DNA from 2 places in the Janthinobacterium sp. BJB401 genome. Region 1 is predicted to be linked to the other one. Evidence: predicted binding sites of a transcription regulator. Region 1 holds the regulator's gene; the other holds the start of a gene.
The links. Region 1 encodes FNR, which switches genes on or off when oxygen is low (the NO sensors DNR and NnrR bind a similar motif). Its sites were predicted from a motif close to TTGATNNNNATCAA; they were not measured.
Positions count from the first base shown of each region.

Region 1 (5,350 bases):
GCAGTACCGACCTGGGCATCGCGCTTGGCAGCAGCGTGACGGCGATGTTCAAGGCGTCGAGCGTGATTCTGGGTGTGCCCGCATAAGTGCGTAGGTCGGATTAGCGCAGCGTAATCCGACAACATTGTTGGCGCGTCCTGTCGGATTACGCGCGTAGCGCTAATCCGACCTACCCTTTTAATCTTTTAGCCGCGACAACCAATCTCCCGCCGCCACCAGCACCAGCTCCAGCTCCTGCGCCGTGTGCGCCAGCAGCGCCGGCACCTCATCAAGGCGTCCCGCGTCGATGGCTTCCTCGGTGGCGAACGCGGCGCGGATCAGGCGTTTCGTGCCCAGGGTGCCGACGGAGCCGCGCACGCTGTGCAGGATGCGCGCCACGTCGCTGTGGCGGCCAGCCTGCAACGCCGTTTCGGCGTCGCGCACGGGCGTCATGCCCTTGTTCAGCGCGTCTTCGACCATGCGCCGCAGCACGCCGCGCCCCTTCGCGTCGCGTCCCATCACGCGCATCAGCGGCGCCATGGAAAACACTTCCTCATCGGCAACTGTCACCGGCTCGGCCGTCTGCACTGGCGGGCGCTTGGGCAGGTGGCGCAGGATGACTTCCATCATCTCTTCCACCACGACGGGCTTGGCGATGAAATCGCTGATGCCGGCCGTCATGCAGCGCTCGCGCTCGGACGCCAGCACGCCGGCCGTCATGGCGATCACGGGCAGGCCCAAGCGCAGTTCCGTGCGGATGATGTGGGTGGCGCTGAAACCGTCCATGACGGGCATCTGCATGTCCATCAGCACGATGTCGTAGCGCAGCGCTTCCGTGCGCAGCCGTTCCACGGCTTGCAAGCCGTCGCCCACCACGTCCAGGGTGGCGCCCATGTGTTCGAGGATGCCGCGCGCCACGGCCTGGTTCAAATGATTGTCTTCCACCAGCAGGAAATGCACGCCCGCCAGTTCCGTGCCCAGCGGCTGGTGCAGGATGCGCTGTTCGCCGCCGTCGTCCTTGGCGATCAGCGCCTGGTGCAGGGCGTCGAACAGGCTCGATCCCGTGATCGGCTTCATCAGCACGACGTCGGCCTCGGCCGCGCTGGAGATTTCCTCCAGGTGGTTGCGGGCGAATGCGTTGACCATCACCACGATGGGCTGGCGCTGGCCGCTGGCCGCCTGGCGGATGGCCTTGGCCGTGGCCAGGCCGTCCATGACGGGCATGTGCCAGTCGGCCAGCACCACGTCGTACGGTTGCTGCTGCGCCAGGCGTTCGCGGTACAGTTCGATGGCGGCAAAGCCGGAGTCCACTTCGTCGGCCAGCCAGCCCCACGCCTCGATCAGCTTGACGATCAGTTCGCGCGTGGTGCGGTTGTCGTCGGCCACCAGCAGGCGCAACTGTCCCAGGGCCGGCGTGCGCCGCGTTTCCGCCGGTTGCGCCAGCATCTCGAAGGGCACGCTGAACCAGAAGCGGCTGCCCTTGCCTTCGCTGCTGGCGACGGCGATGTCGCCGCCCATCATGTGGATCAGCTGCTTGCTGATGGCCAGGCCCAGGCCCGTGCCGCCGAAGCGCCGCGTGATGCTCTGGTCGCCCTGCGAAAACGCGGCGAACAGCTGCTGTTGCTGCAGTTCCGTCATGCCGATGCCCGTGTCGCGCACTTCGAAGCGCAGCCAGGCGCGGCCGCTCTCTCTCTCGGCCAGGCTGACGGCCACCACCACTTCGCCGCTCTCGGTAAATTTGATGGCGTTGCCGGCCAGGTTGACGAGGATTTGCTGCAGGCGCTGGGCGTCGCCCACCAGGCGCCGCGGCACGTCGGGTTCGACGGCGATGGCCAGTTCCAGTTCCTTTTCGCCCGCATTCATCGTCATCGTCGTGGCCAGGGTATTCATGACTTCGTCGAGGTCGAATTCGACGGGCGACAATTCCATGCGGCGCGCCTCGATCTTCGAATAGTCGAGCACGTCGTTGAGGATGCCCAGCAGCGACTGGCCCGCCACTCTGACCATGGTCAGATACTTGCGCTGTTCCGTGTCGAGTCTGGTATTGCCCAGCAAATACACCATGCCCAGCACGGCATTGAGGGGCGTGCGGATTTCATGGCTCATGTTGGCCACGAAATCGCTCTTCGCGCGGTTGGCCGCCTCGGCCCGGTCGCGTTCCTGCTCCAGCTCCGCCGCGCGCGCTTCGAGTTCCTGCTGCAGGCGGTCGCGTTCGCTCATCAGGCCGTTGAACGCTTCCGTCAGCTCGCCGATCTCGTCGCGCTGCTGCACCGGCACGGGGGTAAAACGGCTGCCGCTGGTGCGTAGGGCCAGCAGGGTGTCGCGCAGGCGCACCAGCGGCGACAGCAGGCGCACGGTGACCCAGCCCAGAACAAAGGCAGCCAGCAGCGAGGCGAGGATGCTCCACAGCACCAGCCGGTACAGCACGCCATCGAATGGTTCGAAGGCATCGTCGACGGGCAGCGAGCTGGCCAGCAGCCAGTTCACCGATTTCAGGCGCTTGAAACTGTTGACTGCCGTGATGCCGCGGCTGTTGGTGCTGACCATGCTGCCTTCGCCATCTTCCTTCAGCAGCTGGGTCGTCGTCAGATTGGCGTTCGGCTGGCGCGGCTGCAGCAAACGGCTGGTATCGGGGTGCAGCACGTAGCGCGGCACGGCGCCGCGCGTGAGGATGAAGTAATAGCCGCTCTTGCCGACCTTTTCCGAGCGCAGGCGCCCCAGCAGATTGTCCTTGTACAGGCGCAGCACGCCGATCACCACGCCGGCCACCTGGCCATCGGCGGTGAGCACGGGCGCCACCATCTGCACGATGGGCATGCCGCTCGATTTACCGAGCATCGGCTCGGTGATCATGGGCTGGCGCGTGCGCAGGACGGTCTGGAAATACTCGCGCTCGGCAACGTTGATGCCGGCGCGCCCCGGCACTTCCGGCATGTCGGCCACGACGGCGCCTTGCGCGTCGAGCACCAGCACGTCGTCGAACAGCACCAGCATCGAGCGGCGCGAATAGTATTCGCGCAATTGGGCGGGCCGGGCGATCAGTTCCGGCGGCTGCTGCCGGGCCGTCAGGGTGACGATCTGCAGCAGCATGCCCAGCTTGTCGTCGAGCTCGGCAGCGGTACGGCTGATCAGGGATGACTGCTGGCTCAGCAGTACTTTAGTGAAATCGTCGCGCATGTGCTGCACCTGGATCATGGTGACCAGCGCGATCATGGCGATCGAGGTCAGGCTGGTGGCCAGCGCGACTTTTGCTTTGATGCCGAGAGGCTTCATGATTTCCTTTTCAGTACCGGGCGGCACAGGCGGCAAGTAATGCTGTCAGGAATTTTCCTATCAATGCCCCAGCTTGGCAAGCGGCGCCGCGCAAATTGCCCTCCCCGCATGGGCTTTTGACGATGTTGCCATATAATTAAAGTCGGAACGTCGTTTATTCAGCGAAATTGCGGTGAAATTGGCACACGGCAACCCTGTATGCAGTAAACTTGTTGTTGCATTTTCTAAAAGGTACCGACATGACTGAAGCGCTACTCACTCCAACCTTGCCTACAGTGAACGTGGAAGCGTTGCGTGCGCGATGCTCGACCTGCAGCATGCATCAATTGTGCCTGCCGATGGGCCTCGATATGGGCGACATGGACAGGCTGGACCAGATCATCGGCCGCCGCCGCAAGATCGTGCGCGGCGCCTCGCTGTTCCGTATCGGTGACTCGTTCCAGAATCTGTACGCGATCCGCCTGGGGCACTTCAAGACGTACCAGATCAATCCGGGCGGCGAAGAGCAGGTGACGGGCTTCCAGATGGCCGGCGAACTGCTGGGCATGGACGCCATCAGCGCCGACCGCCACCACTGTAATGCGGTGGCGCTGGAAGACAGCGAAGTGTGTGAAATCCCGTTTTCCAGCCTGGAACAATTGCTGGGCAATATGCCGACCTTGCTGCGCCATTTCCACCGCATGATGAGCCAGGAAATCACGCGCGAGCAAAGCGTCATGCTGTTGCTGGGCAATATGCAGGCGACGCAGCGTTTTGCCGCCTTTATCGTCAACCTGGCGTCGCGCTACGAAGCGCGCGGCTATTCGAGCAGCAAATTCCAGCTGCGCATGTCGCGCGAGGAAATCGGCAACTACCTGGGCCTGACCATCGAAAGCGTCAGCCGTTTATTGTCGAAATTCAAGAAGGAAGGCTGGCTGCGCGTCTCGAACCGAGAAATTGAAATCTTGCAGCCGGCAAAACTGAAGGCCATCACGGCCGGTACCGACGTCTGCAAATAAGGCTTACAGTTCCTCGTCGGCATGCAGTGCGATGCTGCGTTGCAGCGGCCAGGTCCAGATGCCGGACAGGCGCCACTCGCGCTTGTCGTTTTCCACCAGCACTTGCCAGCGGCTGCGCTCGAGCATCGGCAGCGCCACCGAGAAATTGCCGGCCGCATCGGGCCGCACCAGCAGCTTGATGTCCTTTTCCGGCAGCGTCGCATGCGCCAGGTGCAGCTGCAGCGGACCCTGGTAAGCTTTGCCGAAGCTGTGCACGGAACCACTGAGGCGCGCTGACGCCACGTCGTAGGACAAGCTGGTAGCCATCGCCAGGTCGCTGGCGATCGTGTCGCGCTTCAAATCCTGGTTGATCGCCTTGCCCTGCTTGTAATAGTCGCCCACCACCAGCGCATCGGGTTGCGTAAACGCGATATAGCCCATGAAGCTGCCGACGACCACGGACAGGCCGGGACCGATCATCAGCAGCCATGGCCAGCGATGCTTGTACCAGGGATCGGCGGGGGCTTGCAGTTTCAGACTGTCGGACATTTTGTTCTCCTTGGGGTCAGACCCTTTGGGTCTGACCCCAGCTTTTGCTTCTGGGTTGAAAATGCAGTAAACCTACCGCATGTTGAATGCTACCCCTACGGCGAAATACCGGGGTCGGACCCAGAGGGTCCGACCCCGAATCAACATCACCGCGGCACGATGAATACCGCGCTTTCACGCACATGCAGCGAGGGGTTGTCCAGCGATTGCAATTCGATCGCAATCTTGTTCGACCCCTTCTCGCCGACGCCGTGCGGCACGCGCAGGCGGATCGGCCAGCCCAGCGTTTCCGTCGGCTGCAAGGTCACTTCTTCGCGCGTCAGCAAGGTCAGGCCCGGCAAGCCGGAAGCGCTGATCTTGAAATGCTGGCTTTGCTCCGAGGTGTTCATGATCTGCAGGCGGTAGACGTTTTCGATCATGCCGTCTTCCACTTCGCGTCCCATCGAACCGCGGTCGCGGATCACGTCCATTTTCAGGGGCGTGCGCAGGGCCAGCGAGGTACATACGGCGATGATGATCAGGGCCAGGATGGAAGTGTAGATCAGGACGCGCGGGCGCATGGCGCGCTGGCG
Region 1 covers NZ_JABXFH010000003.1:68,156-73,505, reverse strand. Annotated here, with positions in the region: gene HWE17_RS03325 (TOBE domain-containing protein) at 1-86, shown strand, start outside; gene HWE17_RS03320 (response regulator) at 178-3,252, opposite strand; gene fnr (fumarate/nitrate reduction transcriptional regulator Fnr) at 3,492-4,250, shown strand; gene HWE17_RS03310 (FixH family protein) at 4,254-4,778, opposite strand; gene ccoG (cytochrome c oxidase accessory protein CcoG) at 4,925-5,350, opposite strand, start outside.

Region 2 (5,350 bases), on a different contig from region 1:
GTCGCCCTGGCCCGCACCCACGCTGTTGCGCGCGGGCGCCAGGCGGAAACGCGCATGTTCGAGCAGGTGCATGGGCACTTGCACCGTGCGCTGCTGCGGCCCGCCGATCAGGTCCGGTGTGGCGATCAGCTCGGGCAAGTGCGCCTGCACGGCGTCGCGCACTTTCTGATTGTGGCGCAGCCAGTCGCGCGCGCCGCGCGAGAACAGCCCGTACCAGGGCCGCGCCAGGGCCGGCGCGGCGGAAGCGGGCGAGGTCGTGGCGGACATGGCTATTCCTGCGCCAGCAAGGTGGTCACGTAGTTGAGCGCTTCGCGCGCGCTATGGGCGTCATAGCCGTATTCGTCGACCAGGCGCTGCTCGACGGCGGAGATTCTGGCCCGCACGTCGTCGTCGGGGCGCTTGGCCGAGCCGACCAGGCGCAGCACGTCGCGCCGCTGTTCGAACAGATATTGCTGGACGGCGTCGTGCAATTGCGCATGGCTGCCCAGGCCAAACGCTTCGCCCCGCTTGAAGGCGCTCATGGCCTTGCGCACCACTTCTTGCCGGAAAGATTGCTTGCCCGAGTCGCTGATGTGGATTTTTTCTTCCACGGCGCGCAGGAAGCGCTCGTCTGGCCGGCGCTCTTCGCTGGTGATGGGGTCGCGGATCTGGCGGTTGTCGAGCATGGCTTCGACTTCATCGAGATATTTGTTCAGCAAGTCTTGCGCTTCCTGTTCGAACGACACGAACAGGGCCTTGTGCACATCGGCCTTGACCCAGCGGTTATAGAAATCCTTGCGTGTGAGCACCAGGTAATCGACCCATTTGCGCTTGCGCCGGGGCTCGATGCGGGCATCGTTTTCGATGCCGTCCTTCAGGGCCAGCAGCACGTCCATGGTCGACAGGCTGTTGCGCTGGGCGGAAATGATGGCGTGCGACAGGGCATTGATGACGAAACGGGGAGATACGCCCGACAGGCCCTCGTCGGGCGATTTGTCGCGTTCGCGCATGCGGCGGATGTCGGCCGGCTGCAAGTCGTCGACGTCTTCATTGGCGTACACGCGCAGTTTCTTGACCAATTCCGCTTCCTTGTCGTCGCCTTCGGGCAGACGGCTGAGGATGGCAAACACGGCCGCCGCATGCAATACGTGCGGATCGAGGTGCACGTCGCGGAAGGCGGGCGCGGCCGCCAGGATCAGCTTGCGGTAAATGCGCGCTTCCTCGCGGTAGTTGAGCGTATAGGGCACTTGCACGATGACCATGCGGTCGAGCAGCGCCTCGTTTTCGCTTTCTTGCAGAAATTTGCGAAATTCGGCCAGGTTCGTGTGCGCGAGGATGGTTTCGTCGAGGTAAATCAGGGGAAAGCGCGAGACCTTGACATTCTTTTCCTGTGTCAGGGTCAGCAGCAGGTAGAGAAATTCCCGCTTGACCTTGAGGATCTCGATCATTTCCAGCATGCCGCGGCTGGCCGCATACACGGCGCCCGACCACGACCAAGCGCGCGGGTCGCCTTCGTCGCCGTACTGCGCCACTTTCGACAGGTCGACGGAACCGACCAGGTCGGCCAGGTCGGCCGTGGTGGGGTCGTGCGGCGCATACGTGCCGATGCCGCAGCGGCCCGCCTCGGACAGGTGGATGCGTTCGACGGGCATGCGCAGGAAGTCGCCCGCGTACTGTTCTTCCAGACGGGCGCGGCAATGGGGACACAGTTCGCCATGCAGCTCGGCGTTATAGCTGGCGCGAAAGTCGGCGCGCATGCTGTGCGGCACCAGGTGCAGCGGCGACTCGTGCACGGGACAGCCGGCGATGCCGTACAGCGCGCCTTCGCTGCTGTGGCTGTATTCTTCCAGTCCCCGCTTGAGCAGGATTACCATGGTCGACTTGCCGCCCGATGGCGGCCCCAGCAACAGCAGCATGCGCCGGCCCACCTCGGAGCCGGCGGCGGCTGCCTTGAAATAGGCGGCAACCCGGTCGATCGCCTCGTCGATGCCGAACAGCTCGTCGTCGAACAGGCGGCAGCGGAAACGTCCGGCGTCGTCCGTCTGGCCGTTCCAGCGCATCATGTCCCACAGGTACTGGTGCGCGCTGCGCGTCAGCAGGGCGGCGCGGCCGGGCAGGATCTGCTCGATGAAGGCGGCGAAACTGCCGCGCCAGGGGCTGATGCGATGTTTTTCCGCCCAGGCCGCCATGCCGTGCATAAAACCGGCATGTTGGCCTGCCTGCTCGCCCGCGGGGGCGTCGTCGTGGCGTGTCATGTCTTGGCGTGTCATACCAGGGCTCGTCATTGTTTCCCCATCCATACCGTTGCTGCCGTGGAGCAGCCGTGGAGCAGGCCCGGTTCCAGCCTGTCAGTCAAGTATACGGCGCAGCCTCTGGCCGCACGCCTGATCTCGCTCAACCCTGACGACGGAACTATTTTGATCCTCGCTCGCCCTTGCAGGAAGGGCAGCCATGCGTCGGCGCGGTTCAATCCAGATCAATACCGGCCGGCGCAGCCCGCCCACACTGGTGCTTCGAAATGACCAACGAGGAGAACATCATGATAGGTAACGAGAATGGTTTCAGCGCCCCGCCTGGCGGCAGCGGCAGGGGGCAAAGCGCGGATGATGAAGAGGCCGTCGGGCAATTTTCCGCCCCCGGCGAAGACGACAATACGATCGAGAGCGCGTCCGTCTCGGACGTGCCCGACGCCTTGAGCGGCGTCAGCATGGAATTGCTGGAAATCAAGCGCAGCATCGAAGACGGCATGCGCCAGTCCATTTCCCAGGCGGCCGGCGTGCGCGCGGCCGACGCCTTCAGCGACGGCGGCAATATCCAGGGTGTGTCCATCGGCCTGGGCGAGGGCGCCAGCGACAGCTCGTCCGGCGAGCCAGGCTTGCCGGCCCTGACCCTGTACGTGGCCGAGCCCACTTCCGTCGACCGCGCCAAGGCCGCCATCGTGGGAGCCATGGGCGTGCGCGCCGTGGCCAGCGACAGCGTGCCCGTCAACATCGTCGTCACGGGCGTGATCGATGCGCAACCGCACCGTTTCCGCCTGCGTCCGGCGCCAGGCGGCGTGTCGGTCGGGCATTTCCGCATCACGGCCGGCACCATCGGCTGCCTGGCCGTGGGGCGCAGCGCGCCGCGCAACAGCCGCTTGATGATACTTAGCAATAACCACGTGCTGGCCAATTCCAATGGCGGCGTGTTCAACGACTGCATCGTGCAGCCTGGCCCCATCGACGGCGGCCGCTGCCCGCAAGACCAGGTGGCCGTGCTTGAACGCTTCGTGCCCATCAATTTCAGCGGCGGCGTCAATTTTGTCGATTGCGCCACCGGCTGGGCCTGGCCAGACAGGGTGCGTCCCGAACTGGTATACCTGAGCGGCGGCGTGCCCGCCTACTTCCGCATCAGCAATGCGCTGGTGGCGCCCGCGCTGGGCATGATGGTCGGCAAGTCCGGCCGCACGACGCAGTTGACGCAGGGCCGCATCACGGGCCTGGGCGCCACCATCAACGTCAATTACGGCGGCGGCAGGATCGCGCTGTTCCAGGACCAGATCGCCATCACGGGCGTGAGCGGGGCGTTCAGCGCGGGCGGCGACTCCGGCTCGTCCATCTGGACCTGGAACCAGCAGCGCAATCCCGTCGGTCTGCTGTTTGCGGGCGGTAATAACATCACCTTTGCCAACCAGATGCGGCGCGTGGTGGTGGCGCTCGACATCAATTTGTACACCTGAGCACGCTTTTACGACCAGGCGAGGCGCCTTGCATAACGCCACTTTTTGCACGATGATGATCTTGGGCAAGGGACGCCGCCACGCTTGGTTCGGGCTGGCGAAGCGTGCTGCAACGCCGGATGGGCGGGTGTATCATGGAAGGCATCAGGAGGGTCTGTCATGTCAAACAGTAAATTCGCACAATCGCCATATGCCGTCTTCGAGGACGCCGCCATGCCGTATTTGCCGGATGAGACCCCTGGACAGGGCATGGGGCAGTACGCCCCTGCCGCGCCCCAGGGCCGCCTGGAAGCGGCAAAGCGCCGCAACGAGCGGGCGCTGATGGCCATCGATGGCGTGGAAGGCGTCAGCGTGGGGCAAACGGCCGTGGGCAAGGAAGCGCTCGTCGTGTACCTGCGCGACTCGTCCGTCAAGCGGCGCGTGCCTTCGCAGGTCGAAGGTTATCCGGTGGAAACGAGCATCACGGGCCAGATCGATATCCAGCGCTGGTAGGCAGCAAGCGGGCCTGGACACCTTGCCGCGGCGGAGCGTTGCGTTGCGATGGAAGACCTGTTGCCAGGCCTTCCATGCAGTCCTGTAGCCTGCCTTATTTGCTCAGGCGGCCGATCGCTTCGGCCACGCCCGCGCCATAGGCGGGGTCGCACAGGGTGCAGTTGCCGATGTGGCGTTGCTTGACTTGTTCCGAGGCGCCCGAAATGGCGCGCGCCGTGTTGTCGAACAAGGCTTGCTGTTGCGCCGCGGTCATCAGGCGGAACAGGGCGCGCGGCTGCGAATAGTAATCCTCGTCGACCCGGTGGTTCCAGTGGTCGGCCGCGCCCTCGATGCTGAGCGGCGGCTCGCGGAAGTCCGGTTGCTCGGCCCATTCCTGCTCGCTGTTCGGTTCATAGCCCAGGGTGCCGCCCATGTTGCCGTCGACCCGCATCTGGCCGTCGCGGTGGTAGCTGTGGAACGGGCACTTCGGCGCGTTGACGGGGATATGGCTGTGGTTGACGCCGAGGCGGTAGCGCTGCGCGTCGCCATACGAAAACAGCCGGCCTTGCAGCATCTTGTCCGGCGAAAAGCTGATGCCGGGCACCACGTTGGCCGGGTTGAAGGCTGCCTGTTCCACTTCGGCGAAGTGGTTGTCGGCATTGCGGTTCAGTTCCAGCACGCCCACTTCGATCAGCGGATAGTCGCCGTGCGGCCAAACTTTCGACAGGTCGAAGGGGTTCAGGTGATACGTGCCTGCCTCTTTTTCCGGCATGATCTGCACGTACAGGGTCCAGCGGGGAAAATCCTTGTTTTCGATGCTTTCGTACAGGTCGCGGTGCGAGCTTTCGCGGTCCTTGCCGACCAGTTCCTCGGCTTCCTGGTCCGTCAGGTTTTGAATGCCTTGCTGGGTTTTCAAGGTGAACTTGACCCAGAAACGCTCGTTTTGCGCATTCAGGAAGCTGAAAGTGTGGCTGCCGAAGCCGTGCATGTGGCGGAAGCTGCGCGGCAAGCCCCGGTCGCTCATCACTACCGTTACCTGGTGCAGCGCTTCGGGCAGCGAGGTCCAGAAATCCCAGTTGCTGTTGGCGCTGCGCAAGCCCGTGCGTGGGTCGCGCTTGATGGCGTGATTCAGATCGGGAAATTTCAAGGGGTCGCGCATGAAAAACACGGGCGTATTGTTGC
Region 2 covers NZ_JABXFH010000052.1:21,877-27,226, forward strand. Annotated here, with positions in the region: gene HWE17_RS24365 (DUF444 family protein) at 1-267, opposite strand, end outside; gene HWE17_RS24370 (serine protein kinase) at 270-2,249, opposite strand; gene HWE17_RS24375 (hypothetical protein) at 2,519-3,697, shown strand; gene HWE17_RS24380 (hypothetical protein) at 3,857-4,189, shown strand; gene HWE17_RS24385 (catalase) at 4,284-5,350, opposite strand, start outside.
Region 2: a site for FNR is predicted at 2,446-2,459, ahead of HWE17_RS24370 (serine protein kinase). Genes of this name have one in related genera too.